One region of the Streptomyces sp. TRD_SC_5 genome, then DNA from elsewhere that is predicted to be linked to it. Evidence: riboswitches for the same ligand, from Rfam matches in the RefSeq annotation. Region 1 holds a riboswitch; the other holds the start of a gene.
What was found. Region 1 has a riboswitch for glycine ahead of gcvP (aminomethyl-transferring glycine dehydrogenase). Riboswitches for the same ligand answer to the same signal wherever they lie in the genome.
Positions count from the first base shown of each region.

Region 2: linked by a shared signal. The riboswitch ahead of gcvT (glycine cleavage system aminomethyltransferase GcvT) and the one ahead of gcvP (aminomethyl-transferring glycine dehydrogenase) in region 1 are both predicted to bind glycine.

Region 1 is NZ_JBWZZS010000001.1:871,474-878,773, reverse strand. Features, by position in the region: gene AC1P0E_RS04145 (DUF881 domain-containing protein) at 1-502, shown strand, start outside; gene AC1P0E_RS04140 (FHA domain-containing protein) at 585-1,538, shown strand; gene ftsR (transcriptional regulator FtsR) at 1,556-2,299, shown strand; gene AC1P0E_RS04130 (bifunctional nuclease family protein) at 2,353-2,826, shown strand; gene AC1P0E_RS04125 (MerR family transcriptional regulator) at 2,994-3,614, shown strand; gene AC1P0E_RS04120 (DNA polymerase IV) at 3,684-5,135, shown strand; gene AC1P0E_RS04115 (PRC-barrel domain-containing protein) at 5,063-5,428, opposite strand; glycine riboswitch at 5,551-5,647, shown strand; gene gcvP (aminomethyl-transferring glycine dehydrogenase) at 5,884-7,300, shown strand, end outside.
Region 2 is NZ_JBWZZS010000001.1:5,197,046-5,204,345, forward strand. Features, by position in the region: gene AC1P0E_RS23975 (L-serine ammonia-lyase) at 1-642, opposite strand, end outside; gene glyA (serine hydroxymethyltransferase) at 787-2,049, opposite strand; gene gcvH (glycine cleavage system protein GcvH) at 2,069-2,449, opposite strand; gene gcvT (glycine cleavage system aminomethyltransferase GcvT) at 2,508-3,623, opposite strand; glycine riboswitch at 3,659-3,764, opposite strand; glycine riboswitch at 3,765-3,863, opposite strand; gene AC1P0E_RS23995 (AAA family ATPase) at 3,979-4,686, shown strand; gene AC1P0E_RS24000 (enhanced serine sensitivity protein SseB) at 4,817-5,593, shown strand; gene AC1P0E_RS24005 (enhanced serine sensitivity protein SseB C-terminal domain-containing protein) at 5,665-6,453, shown strand; gene AC1P0E_RS24010 (ABC transporter substrate-binding protein) at 6,634-7,300, shown strand, end outside.

The DNA.
Region 1 (7,300 bases):
GCAGAAGCTCGACGATCAGAAGACCGAGCTGGAGAACAGCTCCGACCAGGCAGAAGAGGCGCGCAAGCAAACGCTGGAGAAGGAGCGTCAGCTCGGTGTGCTGGCCGGCACCGTGGCGGCGCAGGGCCCCGGAATCAAGATGACGATCACGGACCCGCACTCCACGGTCGAGGCCGACATGCTGCTGGACGCGATCCAGGAACTGCGGGCGGCGGGCGCGGAAGCGATCCAGATCAATGACGTGAGGGTCGTTGCGGACACGTACTTCCAGAACAGCGGCGGCGGTATCCAGGTGGACGGGAAGAAGGTCGCCGCGCCGTACCGCTTCGAAGTGATCGGCAAGCCGCAGGACCTGGAGCCGGCGCTCAACATCCCTGGCGGCGTTGTCCAGACGCTGGAGGAGGAGCGGGCCGTCGCCACCGTCACCCGCTCCGACAAGATCGTCGTGGATGCCTTGCGACCGGCGAAGCAGCCTGACTACGCTCAGTCGTCACCCCAGTGAGGCGGGGGCGCATGGGGGCACCGGGACAAGGGCATGAGGTTGCGGGGGGTCGGCGCACCGAAGGCGTGGTGCGTGGTGGAAACTGTTTGGTGGATACGGACGTTGTGAAGATGTCCGGTTCGGCAGGTGTGTTCATTCAGGGTTCGTCCTGCCCCACGGGCGGGTCTGTTTCAGTCAAGGGGAATCGCCCGTGAAGTTGTTTGCGAAGTTGTTCGGCAAGAGTGCACGCGAGGACGGTGCGAACAGTGCTGCGCGCCACCGTGCGCCGCGTGGTGGAGAAGCTGACGAGCAGGGTGGCGAGCGTCCGCTGTTCCGGGACGAGGTCGCTGGTCCGGGCGGAGACATTTCGGGTGGACCGGGCGCGTCGTCTGTTGACCCGGCTGGTCCCGGCCGCATAGGTTTCGGGGAATCAGCCTCAAGTACGGGTGGAGAGTTTGGCTCCGACCCGTACGCATCCCATGCCCCCCAGGGGCAGCCGCGGCAGGAGGATCCGTCCATGTCGGCCTTGCCGGTTTGTACGAGGTGCGGGCACCGCAACGCCGAGGCCAGTCGTTTCTGTTCCAACTGTGGAGCGCCGTTGCGGGCCGGAGTGGCCGCCGAGCGTCCTTCGGAGACGACGTCGACGATCTCCATCTCCGGGCTCGAGGCGTACGAGGCTGAGGCGACAGGACAGACCGCCGCTCCCTCGCTCTCGCCGGAGGCCCAGGCCGCCGTCGATGCCCTTCCGCTGGGTGCGGCGCTGCTCGTGGTGCGTCGCGGCCCGAATTCCGGCAGCCGCTTCCTCCTGGACGGCGAGCTGACTACGGCCGGCAGGCACCCGCAGAGCGACATCTTCCTGGACGACGTGACTGTCTCGCGTCGGCATGTCGAGTTCCGACGGGGTGCGGACGGCGGATTCACCGTCTCTGATGTCGGCAGTCTCAATGGCACCTATGTCAACCGTGAGCGGATCGACTCGGTCCCGCTGTCGAACGGTGACGAGGTGCAGATCGGTAAGTACCGGCTGGTCTTCTACGCGAGCCAGCGGGCCATCTGACCCGTACGGGAAGGTCCATGCAGCGAACACCGACGGGCGGTGCCGGAAACGGCACCGCCACCGCGGGCGACCGGCTGGTGAGTATTGGCACCGTGCTGAACCTGCTGCGAGACGAGTTTCCCGAAGTCACCATCTCCAAGATCCGATTTCTGGAGACCGAGGGACTCGTCGAACCGCAGCGGACGGCCTCCGGCTACCGCAAATTCAGCCCCGACCATGTCGAGCGGCTGGCCCAGGTGCTGCGTATGCAGCGCGATCACTACCTCCCGCTCAAGGTCATTCGCGAGCACCTCGACGCGCTGGAGCGCGGTGAGCAGGTGCGGCTTCCGGCTGCCGGCGGGACGGGCGAACCGAACGACGGCGCGCCCGAGACCGGGGCGGAGCGCCGGACCGCGGCCAGGATCGGACGGGACGCGCTTCTGGCGGCCACAGAGGTCGGCGACGAGGAGCTCGACGTCTGGGAGTCGTACGGCTTGATCTCGCCCCTGCCGGGTGGCGGTTACGACGCCGAAGTCGTCACGGTGGCCAAGCTTGTCGCCGAATTTGGCCGGTTCGGTCTGGAGCCCCGCCATTTGCGAGCGGTGAAAGCCGGGGCCGATCGCGAAGCCGGTCTGGTCGAACAGATCGTCGCACCACTGCGGCGGCACCGGAATCCGCAGACCAGAGCCCATGCGGAGGCGACGGCCAAGGAACTCGCCGAGCTGTCCGTCAAGCTCCATTCGGCCCTCATTCAGGCAGCCCTCGGCGTGCGGCTGCACTGAGCTCGGGGGATCCCGACTACCCAAACCTGCCAGGCACGTCCTAGGGTTGCTGTGTGAACGAGCTCGACGTCGTAGGTGTCCGGGTAGAAATGCCCTCGAACCAACCGATCGTGCTCCTGCGTGAAGTGGGAGGCGATCGGTACCTCCCCATCTGGATCGGACCGGGGGAGGCGACCGCGATCGCCTTCGCCCAGCAGGGGATGGCCCCTGCCAGGCCGCTGACCCACGACCTCTTCAAGGATGTACTCGAAGCGGTCGGCCAGGAGCTCACCGAAGTCCGCATCACCGACCTGCGGGAAGGGGTCTTCTACGCCGAGCTGGTCTTTGCCAGTGGAGTCGAAGTGAGTGCGAGGCCGTCGGACGCCATAGCGCTGGCGCTGCGCACCGGAACGCCGATCTACGGCAGTGACGGGGTGCTGGACGACGCGGGGATCGCGATTCCTGACGAGCAGGAGGACGAGGTGGAGAAGTTCCGCGAGTTCCTCGACCAGATCTCTCCCGAGGACTTCGGGACCAACAGCCAGTGAGCCGCGCGCCAGGGGCTTTTCGCGCATTCGAGTAGCCTTTCCCCGAAGTGGGGCACGGGAAACCACTCTCAGGGTGATTATCACTCGGCGTGCCGAGTGTGGCGATCGTTGACGCACCCCGGGTGACTGCCTACCGTCGACAGGGCAGGTCAAGGACGGAGGTCGGCGTGAGAAGCAGCGGCGACGGTACGGTGGCGGGCGGGCCGTATCCGCTTCACGGCAGTGCGGTCGACCCTCTGGCGGGGCGGCAGGGCGTGACGTCGGCCATGGGCGGGACGACACCGGCCGACAGTACGGAGAGCATCGGGTACCGGGGGCCGACCGCGTGCGCGGCGGCGGGGATCACCTACCGGCAGCTCGACTACTGGGCGCGGACGGGCCTGGTGGAGCCGAGCGTGCGGCCCGCCTACGGGTCGGGCACGCAACGCCTCTACAGCTTCCGCGATGTCGTCGTGCTCAAGATCGTCAAGCGATTCCTGGACACCGGTGTCGCGCTGCAGAACATCCGCGCCGCCGTCCAGCATCTGCGAGCCCGCGGTTTCCAGGATCTCGAGCGGATGACGCTCATGAGCGACGGCGCGACGGTGTACGAGTGCTCGTCTCCCGACGAGGTTGTCGCGCTGCTCCAGGGCGGCCAGGGCGTCTTCGGGATCGCCGTGGGCGTGGTCTGGCGGGACGTGGAGAGCGCGCTGTCCCAGCTGCACGGCGAGCGCGTCGACACGGGCGAGACCCTGGTCGGCCACAACCCCACCGACGAGCTCGCGCGGCGCCGCAACAAGGCAGGCTGAGCCGGCGGTCCGGCCTCCCGCCGCGCCGCCGGCCGCCGATTGTCAGTGCCGTACGGCAGCATCGGTGGTGTGAGATCCGCGCCGACCATCCTGCATCTGGACATGGATGCCTTCTACGCCGCCGCAGAGCAGGCAGCGAAGCCGAGTCTGCGCGGAAAGCCGGTGGTGGTCGGCGGTATCGGGACGCGCGGGGTCGTCGCCACCGCGTCGTACGAAGCCAGGCGTTTCGGGGTGCATTCCGCGATGCCGGTCGCCCAGGCGCGGCGACTGTGCCCGAATGCGGCCTATCTCATGCCGCGCTTCGCCCTTTACCGGTCGGTCAGCGAACAGGTCATGGAGCTGCTCGGGCGGCTTTCGCCACTGGTGGAGCCGCTGAGCCTGGACGAGGCCTTCGTCGACCTGGAGGCGGGCGGGGTGGCCGACGACTCCGCCTCGGCCCGCAGGGCCGGAGAGCTGCTGCGGGCGGACATCAGAGCCGTCACGGGGCTCACGGGGTCCGTCGGTCTCGCGGGGTCCAAGATGCTGGCGAAGATCGCCTCGGAGCAGGCCAAGCCGGACGGGCTGGTGCTCATCGAGCCGGGGACCGAGCGGGAGCTGCTGGGGCCCATGCCGGTGCGGATTCTGCCCGGGGTCGGGCCTGCCACCGGGGAGCATCTGCGACGGGCGGGGATGACGACGGTCGCCGATCTGGCGGAGGCGGGGGAGGACGAGCTTGTACGGCTGCTGGGGAAGGCGCACGGGGTCTCGCTGTACTGGATGGCTGTCGGGCACGACGACCGGCCCGTAGTGGCCGAGCGGGACGCGAAATCGGTGTCGGTCGAGGACACCTTCGAGGTCGACCTGCACGACAGGACCCGGGTCCGCAACGAGGTGGTGCGGCTGTCCGACCGGTGCGTTCAGCGGTTGAGGGCGGCCGGGCGCTCGGGCCGGACCGTCGTACTGAAGGTGCGCAGGTACGACTTCTCGACCCTGACGCGCTCCGAGACGCTGCGCGGACCGACGGACGATCCCGCGGTGGTGCGGGAGGCCGCGGGGCGGCTGCTGGAGTCGGTGGACACGACGGGTGGGGTGCGGCTGCTGGGCGTGGGGGTCACCGGCCTCGCGGACTACACACAGGAAGATCTCTTCGCCCAGGCGGCGGGTGAGCGCGCCGAGGCACAGGACGCGGACGGGGCGGAGGAAGCGGGGAAGCCGGCCACGGGCAGTGGCGAGCCGGTGCCCGTGCCCGAGCCGCCAGCGGAGCGCCGGTGGCTGGCCGGGCAGGACGTGCGGCACACCGAGTACGGGGCGGGGTGGGTGCAGGGCAGCGGCCTCGGGCGGGTGACGGTGCGGTTCGAGGAGCCGACCTCGCCGCCCGGGAGGGTGCGGACCTTCAAGGTGGACGATCCGGGTCTGACGCCGTCGGATCCGCTCCCGCTGGTGAGGGCGCCGGCGGATCGGGACGGGGATCAGGCGGGGTCGTCGCCGGCCAGCCGCCCGAAGTCGCGGTCGGGCGCGGGAGAGGAGATGTCGAGCCCGTAGTGGTGGTAGAGCTGCAGTTCCTGCTCGGGGGAGAGATGGCGGCCCACGCCGAAGTCGGGGGCGTCCCGGATCAGGGCGCGGTCGTACGGCACGCGGAGGGAGTCGTCGACGACCTTGCTCGGCTCCAGGGGGACGAAGGCGTCCCGGCTGAAGAGGCCGGTGCGTACCGCAGCCCATTCGGGCACACCGGTGGCGTCGTCGAGGTACACCTCGTCCACCGTTCCGATCTTGGTGCCGTTGCGGTCGAATGCCTTGCGGCCGATCAGGCTGCGCGGATCGATGTCGGTCTGCACGGTCCCTCCAACTGATCGCAGCTGCTCCGTAATCCCGTAAAGCATACGAAAGTGCACAACTGTGGACTCGGCCACTCGAGGGATCCACGACGGGCCTCGCTGGTAGGCTGGCCAATGGCTGCTGACCCCGTGCGGGAGAGTCTCCGGTGAACATGCCGGAGGCGCCGAAGGAGCAAATCCTCCCCGGAATCTCTCAGGCACCCGTACCGCACGGACGAGGTCACTCTGGAAAGCAGGGTGGGCGTCGGACGGGCATGTGCTTGATGAAGAGCACAGCACCTGTTGCGGATCCCTTCCTCACCGACGGTGAAAGCCGGAACGACCCTCGACGTCAGCGACGTCCGGACGGTCCTCCGGTGAAGCTCTCAGGTTGAGATGACAGAGGGGGAGGCCGTCCGGGTACCCGTGCCGTGGTGCCCCTCGCAGGTCGCGTCAGACCAGGAGGCCTTCCGCAGATGACCGCAAACCGCATTCCGCTCTCACAGCTTGAGCGTGGCATCCCCTTCGAGCAGCGCCACATCGGGCCCGATGCCGAAGCTCAGGCCAAGATGCTCGCCCAGGTCGGTTACGGCTCGCTCGACGAGCTGACCGCGGCCGCGGTGCCGGACGTCATCAAGAGCGCCGAGGCGCTCGGGCTGCCCGACGGGCGTACCGAGGCCGAAGTGCTGGCCGAGCTGCGTACGCTCGCCGACCGTAACCGGGTGCTCGCCCCGATGATCGGCCTCGGTTACTACGGCACCTTCACGCCGCCGGTGATCCTTCGCAACGTCATGGAGAACCCGGCCTGGTACACGGCGTACACGCCCTACCAGCCGGAGATCTCGCAGGGCCGCCTGGAGGCGCTGCTCAACTTCCAGACGATGGTCGCCGATCTGACCGGTCTGCCGACCTCGGGCGCCTCGCTGCTCGACGAGGGCACCGCCGCAGCCGAGGCGATGTCGCTCGCGCGCCGCGTCGGCAAGGTCAAGAACGGCGTCTTCCTGATCGACTCCGACACGCTGCCGCAGACCGTGGCCGTCATCCAGACGCGCGCGGAGCCGACCGGTGTCGAGGTCGTCGTCGCCGATCTGTCCGACGGCATTCCGGCCGAGGTGGCCGAGCGCGGTGTCTTCGGCGTGCTGCTCCAGTACCCGGGTGCGTCGGGCGCTGTGCGGGACATCAAGGCCGTCATCGAGCAGGCGCACGAGCTCGGGGCCATCGTCACCGTCGCCGCGGATCTGCTGGCGCTGACGCTGCTGACCTCGCCCGGTGAGCTCGGCGCGGACATCGCTGTGGGTACCACCCAGCGCTTCGGTGTGCCGATGGGCTTCGGAGGCCCGCACGCCGGGTTCATGGCCGTACGCGAGAAGTTCGCGCGCAGCCTGCCCGGGCGGCTCGTCGGCGTCTCCGTCGACGCGGACGGCAACAAGGCGTACCGGCTGGCGCTCCAGACGCGTGAGCAGCACATCCGCCGGGAGAAGGCCACCAGCAATATCTGTACGGCGCAGGTGCTGCTTGCCGTGATGGCCGGCATGTACGCCGTCTACCACGGTCCGGACGGGCTGCGCGGCATCGCGCTCCGCACGCACCGGTACGCGACGCTGCTCGCGGAGGGGCTGCGCGCCGGTGGCGTCGAGGTCGTCCACGGCACGTACTTCGACACGCTGACCGTGCGCGTTCCGGGCAAGGCGGCCGATGCTGTCGCCGCTGCCCGTGAGGGCGGGGTCAACCTGTACCAGGTTGACGCCGACCACGTTTCCGTCGCCTGTGACGAGACCACGGCCCGTGCACAGATCTCCGCGGTCTGGGCAGCCTTCGGGGTCGACGCCGACATCGAGGCGCTCGACGCGAAGGTGGCCGACGCGCTTCCCGAGGGGCTGCTGCGGAGTGACG
Region 2 (7,300 bases), 4.3 Mb from region 1:
CAGCAGCCCCTCGCGGATCTCGGGCTCCGTGCGCCAGGCCTTCTCGTTCTCCAGCATCAGGGCGGAGATCGACAGGCCGGTCTCGTTGGCCATGCGCAGCAGCTCGTCGCCGGTGCGGAAGGGGTACTTCAGTACGGTGTCGTCGAGCTTTATCCGGTCCTCACCGACCGCGTCCTCGTCCACGACGAAGCCGCCGCCCACCGAGTAGTACGTCTTCTCCAGCAGCGGCGCGCCCTCGGCGTCGTACGCCCACAGCGTCATGCCGTTGGCGTGGTACGGCAGGGCCTTGCGGCGGTGCAGGATCAGGTCCTCGTCGAAGTCGAAGTCGATCTCGTGCGCGCCGAGGAGGTTGAGGCGCTTTTGCGCCTTGATCCGCTCGTACTCCTCGTCGGCGGTCTCGACGTCGACCGTGCGCGGGGAGTTTCCCTCCAGGCCGAGCAGTACGGCCTTCGGGGTCCCGTGGCCGTGGCCGGTCGCGCCGAGCGAGCCGAACAGCTCGGCGCGTATCGACGTGGTGTGGGCCATCAGGCCGTCGTTCTTGAGGCGGCCCACGAACAGGCGGGCGGCGCGCATCGGGCCGACCGTGTGGGAGCTGGAGGGGCCGATGCCGATCGAGAACAGGTCGAAGACCGAGATGGCCACGGGTAACTCCTAAGGGGTGGGTAGACGCCGTTGTCTGCCTGCGGGGGTGGTGCAGATGATCAAGGCGGGGCAACACGGTGCGGGGCACCGCACTCACTGTTCAGTGTGCGCGGTGCCCCGATATTCAGTCTGTGTCGTACGTAACTACTTCAGACCAGGGTAAAGCGGGTGCTTGCCGGCCAGGGCCGTGACCCGGGCGGCCAGGGCATCGGCGTCGTACGACGGCTTCAGCGCCTCGGCGATGATGTCCGCGACCTCGGTGAAGTCCTCGGTCTGGAAACCGCGGGTGGCCAGGGCCGGCGTACCGATCCGCAGACCCGAGGTGACCATCGGGGGACGGGGGTCGTTCGGGATGGCGTTGCGGTTGACCGTGATGCCGAGCTGGTGGAGGCGGTCCTCGGCCTGCTGGCCGTCGAGCTCGGAGTTCCGCAGGTCGACCAGGACCAGGTGGACGTCGGTGCCGCCGGTGAGGACGGACACGCCGTGCTCGGTGACGTCGGGCTGCACCAGGCGCTCGGCCAGAATGCGGGCGCCGTCCAGGGTGCGCTGCTGGCGCTCCTTGAACTCCTCGGAAGCCGCCACCTTGAAGGAGACCGCCTTCGCCGCGATGACGTGCTCCAGCGGGCCGCCCTGCTGACCCGGGAAGACCGCCGAGTTGATCTTCTTGGCGAGCTCCTGGGTCGACAGGATGACTCCACCGCGCGGGCCGCCGAGCGTCTTGTGCGTGGTCGTGGTGACGACATGGGCGTGCGGCACCGGGTTGGGGTGCAGGCCCGCGGCGACCAGACCGGCGAAGTGCGCCATGTCGACCATCAGGTACGCGCCGACCTCGTCCGCGATGCGGCGGAAGGCGGCGAAGTCCAGCTGACGCGGGTACGCCGACCAGCCGGCCACGATCAGCTTCGGCTTCGACTCCTTGGCGAGGCGCTCGACCTCGGCCATGTCGACCTCGCCGGTGGCGTCGTCCACGTGGTACGCGACCACGTTGTAGAGCTTGCCGGAGAAGTTGATCTTCATGCCGTGGGTCAGGTGACCGCCGTGCGCGAGGTTCAGGCCCATGATCGTGTCGCCGGGCTTGATCAGCGCGAACATCGCGGCCGCGTTGGCCTGGGCGCCCGAGTGGGGCTGTACGTTCGCGTGCTCGGCGCCGAAGAGCGCCTTGATGCGGTCGATCGCGATCTGCTCGACCACGTCGACGTGCTCGCAACCGCCGTAGTAGCGGCGGCCGGGGTAGCCCTCGGCGTACTTGTTGGTGAGTACGGAGCCCTGGGCCTCCATGACCGCGACCGGAGCGAAGTTCTCCGAGGCGATCATTTCGAGGGTGGACTGCTGGCGGAGCAGCTCGGCGTCGACGGCGGCGGCGACGTCCGGGTCGAGCTCGTGCAGGGGAGTGTTGAGAAGCGTCATCACGGTCCCGTTCGAGGTGTTAGTTGCCGGAGGAGAAGGCGTCGTACTCAGCGGCGGAGAGCAGGTCGCCCGGCTCGTCCGTGACGCGCACCTTGAAGAGCCAGCCGCCCTCGAAGGGGGCGGAGTTCACCAGCGACGGGTCGTCCACGACGTCCTGGTTGGCCTCGACGATCTCGCCGGTCACCGGGGAGTACAGGTCGCTGACCGACTTGGTCGACTCCAGCTCGCCGCAGGACTCGCCCGCCGTCACCGTGTCGCCGACCTCCGGGAGCTGGGCGAAGACGACGTCACCGAGCGCGTTGGCCGCGAACTCCGTGATGCCGACCGTCGCGACGCCGTCCTCGGCGGTCGACAGCCACTCGTGCTCCTTGCTGTAACGCAGCTGCTGGGGGTTGCTCATGACCTGAATTCTCCTGTACGCGGGGGAGTGCTGGTGAACGGGGAGGTTGTGCGGGGGGTCACTTCTGGCGCTTGTAGAAGGGCAGCGCGACGACCTCGTACGGCTCATGCGTACCGCGGATGTCTACGCCGATACCGGGCGTGCCCGGCGCCGCGTGCGCGGCATCGACGTACGCCATGGCGATCGGCTTGCCCAGCGTCGGGGACGGGGCGCCGGAGGTGACCTCGCCGATGACCTTGCCGTCCGCCACTACAGGGAAACCCGCGCGCGGGACGCGGCGGCCCTCGGCGATCAGGCCGACCAGCTTGCGCGGCGGCGCGGTCTCGGCGCGCTCGGCGGCGGCTTCGAGGGCGGCGCGGCCGACGAAGTCGCCCTCCTTCTCGAACTTCACGACCCGGCCGAGGCCCGCGTCGAACGGGGTGAGCGAGGTGGTCAGCTCGTGCCCGTACAGCGGCATGCCCGCTTCCAGGCGCAGGGTGTCGCGGCAGGAGAGGCCTGCGGGGACGAGGCCGGCGTCCTTGCCCGCTTCGGTCAGTGCCTGCCACAGCTGCTCGGCGTCGGCCGGGGCGACGAACAGCTCGAAGCCGTCCTCACCGGTGTAGCCGGTACGGGCGATGAGGGCGGGGACGCCGGAGACGGTGCCGGGGAGGCCGGCGTAGTACTTCAGACCGTCCAGGTCGGCGTCCGTGACGGACTTCAGAATCCCGGGGGACTCGGGGCCCTGGACGGCGATCAGGGCGTACGCGTCACGGTCGTCCCGTACGGCGGCGTCGAAGGCGGCGGCGCGCTCGGTGATGGCGTCGAGGACGATCTGGGCGTTGCCGGCGTTGGCGACGACCATGTACTCGGTTTCGGCCAGGCGGTAGACGATCAGGTCGTCGAGGATCCCGCCGTCCTCCTGGCAGATCATCGTGTAGCGGGCGCGCCCGATGCCGACCGTGCCGATGTTGCCGACGAGCGCGTAGTCGAGGGCGTCCACGGCCTGCGCGCCGGTGACCGTGATCTCGCCCATGTGGGAGAGGTCGAAGAGGCCGGCGCGGGTACGTACGGCGTTGTGCTCGTCGCGCTCGCTGGCGTACCGCAGCGGCATGTCCCAGCCCGCGAAGTCGGTCATGGTCGCGCCCAGCGAACGATGCAGCGCGTCGAGTGCGGTGTGACGGGGGACATTGCTCATGTGTGGGGCTCCCAGGGCATGACAGGCGAGGACAATCCTCCCCATCTGTCATCGGAACCTGAGAGGTTCACCGAGAGAGTGACTGTCTCGGCTTGCACCTTGGGTGGAGCCGCGACGAAGCGGCCCGCTTTTCAGATCTGCCTCGCCCGCGCGGTACGGGGCCTGAGAGATTCAAGGGAGGAACTTGCTCCTTCGGCGTCCTGGACACAGAGTGCCTTCGGACTCTCCCGCGCGGATTCAAGCGGCCGGTATGCAGTTGGCGCGCACATCATTGCACGGAAATGGACTTGTGACGCATTACCTTTTCTTTACACTTCTTGGGCAAGGGTGGGGGACACCCGACAGGGGGAAGACGATGACGTTCCAGCAGTCAGGTGTGTACGCGTCGACCACGGGCGCCGCGCACCGTGCGGTGCCCGACCAGCAGGGCGTGGCGGTGCCGGTTCCGGCACCGGTCAGGGCGGCCGCCCGGCGGCCCGCGCCGACCGTGCGCGATCTGCGCGGGCGCGCGGGGCGCAGCCCGCGGTCACTGGCCTTCGCGGCCGGGGACACGGTGGTCGTGTCCGGTCTGCCCGGCAGCGGCAAGAGCACGCTGATCCGGCGTACGGCGAGCACGGCGGCGCACCGTATCGACTCGCAGGACGTGCGTGAGCGCTGGGAGGCGCGGATGCCGCGGCTGCTGCCGTACGGGCTGTACCGGCCGCTGGTGCGCGCGGCGCACTACGGCGGGCTGTGGCGCGCGCTGCGCTCGGGCGACGGCGTCGTGGTGCACGACTGCGGTACGCAGGCCTGGGTGCGGCGCTGGCTGGCGCGCGACGCCCGCCGCCGGGGGGTCGCGCTGCACCTGCTGCTGCTCGACGTGACGGCCGATGTGGCGCGGGCCGGGCAGGAGGAGCGGGGCCGCGGCGTCTCGGGCTATGCCTTCGCCCGGCACCGGCGGGCGGTGGGCCGGTTGGTACGGGACGCGGAGGCGGGCCGGCTGCCGGCGGGGTGCGCGTCGGCGGTGCTGCTGGACCGGGATGCGGCGGGGGCGCTCGGGGTGATCGATTTCTCCGGAGTCTGAGGAGCGGGGCCCGGGCGGAGCCCTCGCGCGGCGGAGCCGCGAAATGGCACAGCGGGCAGAGGCGGGCAGGGGAACGGCTCCGCAGGGACAGCCCGCAGGGTGCCTCCCGCCCCGCGTTAAGGTCGTACCCGTGGACTACCCCGACTTCCCCATACCCGCCCACCCGCACGGCGGCAACGGCTGGCCCGGCAACGAGCTCGAAGAGGTACTCGGCGCCTCGCTCGGCAACCCCGCCGCCGGCGGCCGCATCGTCGAGGTGCTGGGGCGCAGCCAGGTATGGGTGCCGCTGCCGAACGGCGGCGGGCCCGACTCCCCGAACCTCGACCTGCCCACCGTGCAGATCCACGGCGAGGCGTACGTCCCCGTGTACAGCTCCGAGGAGCAGTTGCGCCACTGCGCCGGGCCCCACATGTCCTTCACCGTCGCGCCCGCCCGCGAGTTCGCCCGCGGGCTGCCGCCCCAGCTCGGCATCGCGGTGAACCCGGACGGCGCGGTCGGCGTGCCGCTGCCGCCGCCCGCCGTCGCCGAGCTCTGCCGGGCCGGGCGTACACCGCTGGACGGGCCGGCCAGTGGAGGCAGGGTGCGGCTCTTCGAGCCGGACTGGCAGGAGGAGCCCGTCGACTTCCTCGCCGCCGCCGCCGGGGAGTTCGAGGAGAGCGGTGTGGTGCTGACCGCCCGTCGCGCGCTCGCGAGCATCGAGGGCGGGCCCCCGGCGCTGTTCGTCGGCGTACAGCTGTCCTCCTGGGAGGGCGCCGACCGCAACGCTCCGATGGACGCCCTCGGCCGGGCGCTCGGCCGCGTCCAGGTGCCCTGGGAGGTCAACCTGATTCTGCTGGACGTGGCGGCCCAGGACCCCGTCGCCGGCTGGATGCTGGAAAAGGTGCGGCCCTTCTACACACGCGCCTGACTCGTGCTCTGTGTCAGTGCTGCCGCTTAAGCTGAAGCAACACGGTGGATCGAAGAGGGGCGGGACCCAGGGTGAGCGCGTCAGGCACTGCGGCGGCCGGGCAGGTCGAGCACATGCTGCGCCAGGTGACGCCCGGGCGGTACGACGCGTACGAGGCGCTGCTGCGCGCCCTCGCCGATCCGGCGGGCGGCCAGGTCTGGATGCTGCTCTGGCACGGCCAGGCGGGGTCCCCCGACGCCCAGTACGGAAACATGGACGTCGACGGCCTCGGCTACGCGCCGTGCGTCACCTCCGCCCAGGAGCTCGCCGCGAGCGGCTGGAGCCGGGCGTACGAAGTGGTGTCCGGCCGCGATGTCGCGCGCGCGCTCTTCTCCGACCGCTGGGGCATCTGGCTCAACCCGCACGCCCCCGGCGGCGGCGTCGGCATCCCCTGGCTCGATCTGCGGCGTATCGCGACCGGACTCGACCGGATGCCGGCAGGGCCGCTGCGGCTGTCCGAACCGGCCATCGAGATCCCCCAGTTCTACGCCCTGCTCACGCAGAACGCCCACCGTACGCCCGCGGTCCGCGCGCTGCGCCGTGCCTGGGTGCAGCCGGCGCTCGGGGCGCCCTATCTGGCTGTCGGACTCGATCTCTACGACACGAGCCAGCAGTCCGTCGACGCGGTGCGCGCGATGATGCAGCAGTCGATCGGCGTGGTCCCCGAGGGACTGCCCGTGTCCACCGTCGCGATGTCCGACGAGTACGACCCCGTCTCCATGTGGCTGCGCGCCAACGCCCGCCCGTTCTACGACCGCGAGGCCCACGCGCCCGCCGCCCCGGCCGCCCCCGGCTACGGCTACCCGCCGCAACGCCGCTGAACTGGGCCTGATGTCCGGGACGTCGATGCGTCACGCGGGAATGTCCCCTACCGGCTGGTTTGTTGGGTGTCCGGGTCTCGACTAGGTCTCACCGCTATCCGGACTGTTCTATTGCGGTGGGTGGCGTCTGTAGTGTGCGGCCATCATTACGTCACCACATGGCGAACCAGGGGTGGACCCATGCGAATATTCAAGTCCCGGGCCGTCCGGGCGATCACGACAGCGGTCGCTGTCGGCCTGATCGCCACGGGCTGTTCCAGCGAGCGGAACGAGGGTGGCGACAAGGGGAACGACAAGGACACCTTCGTATTCGCCGGCGCCGGTGACCCCGGTTCCCTCGACCCGGCCCTCGCGAGCGACGGCGAGACCTTCCGGGTCACCCGTCAGGCGTTCGAGGCGCTGCTCGAGCACGAGCCCGGCGGCAGCAAGCTCGTCGGTGGTCTCGCCGAGAAGTGGTCGAGCAACCCGGCCGGTACGGTCTGGACGTTCAACCTGCGGCAGGGCGTGAAGTTCCACGACGGCGAGGCGTTCAACGCCGAAGCGGTCTGCGCGAACTACAACCACTGGTTCAACTGGAAGGGCACGTACCAGTCCGGCGCGGTCTCGTACTACTGGCAGTCCATCATGGGCGGCTTCGCGAAGAACGAGGACAAGGAAGCCCCGAAGGCGAACTACAAGTCCTGCACCGCCAAGGACGACAACACGGCCGTCATCGAGGTCAACGAGCCCTCGGCCAACCTCCCCGGCGGATTCTCCCTCCAGGCCCTCGCGATCCACTCGCCGAAGGCGCTCGAGGAGTACGAGAAGCAGGACGCGAGCGCCAAGGGCGACGCGATCACGTACCCCA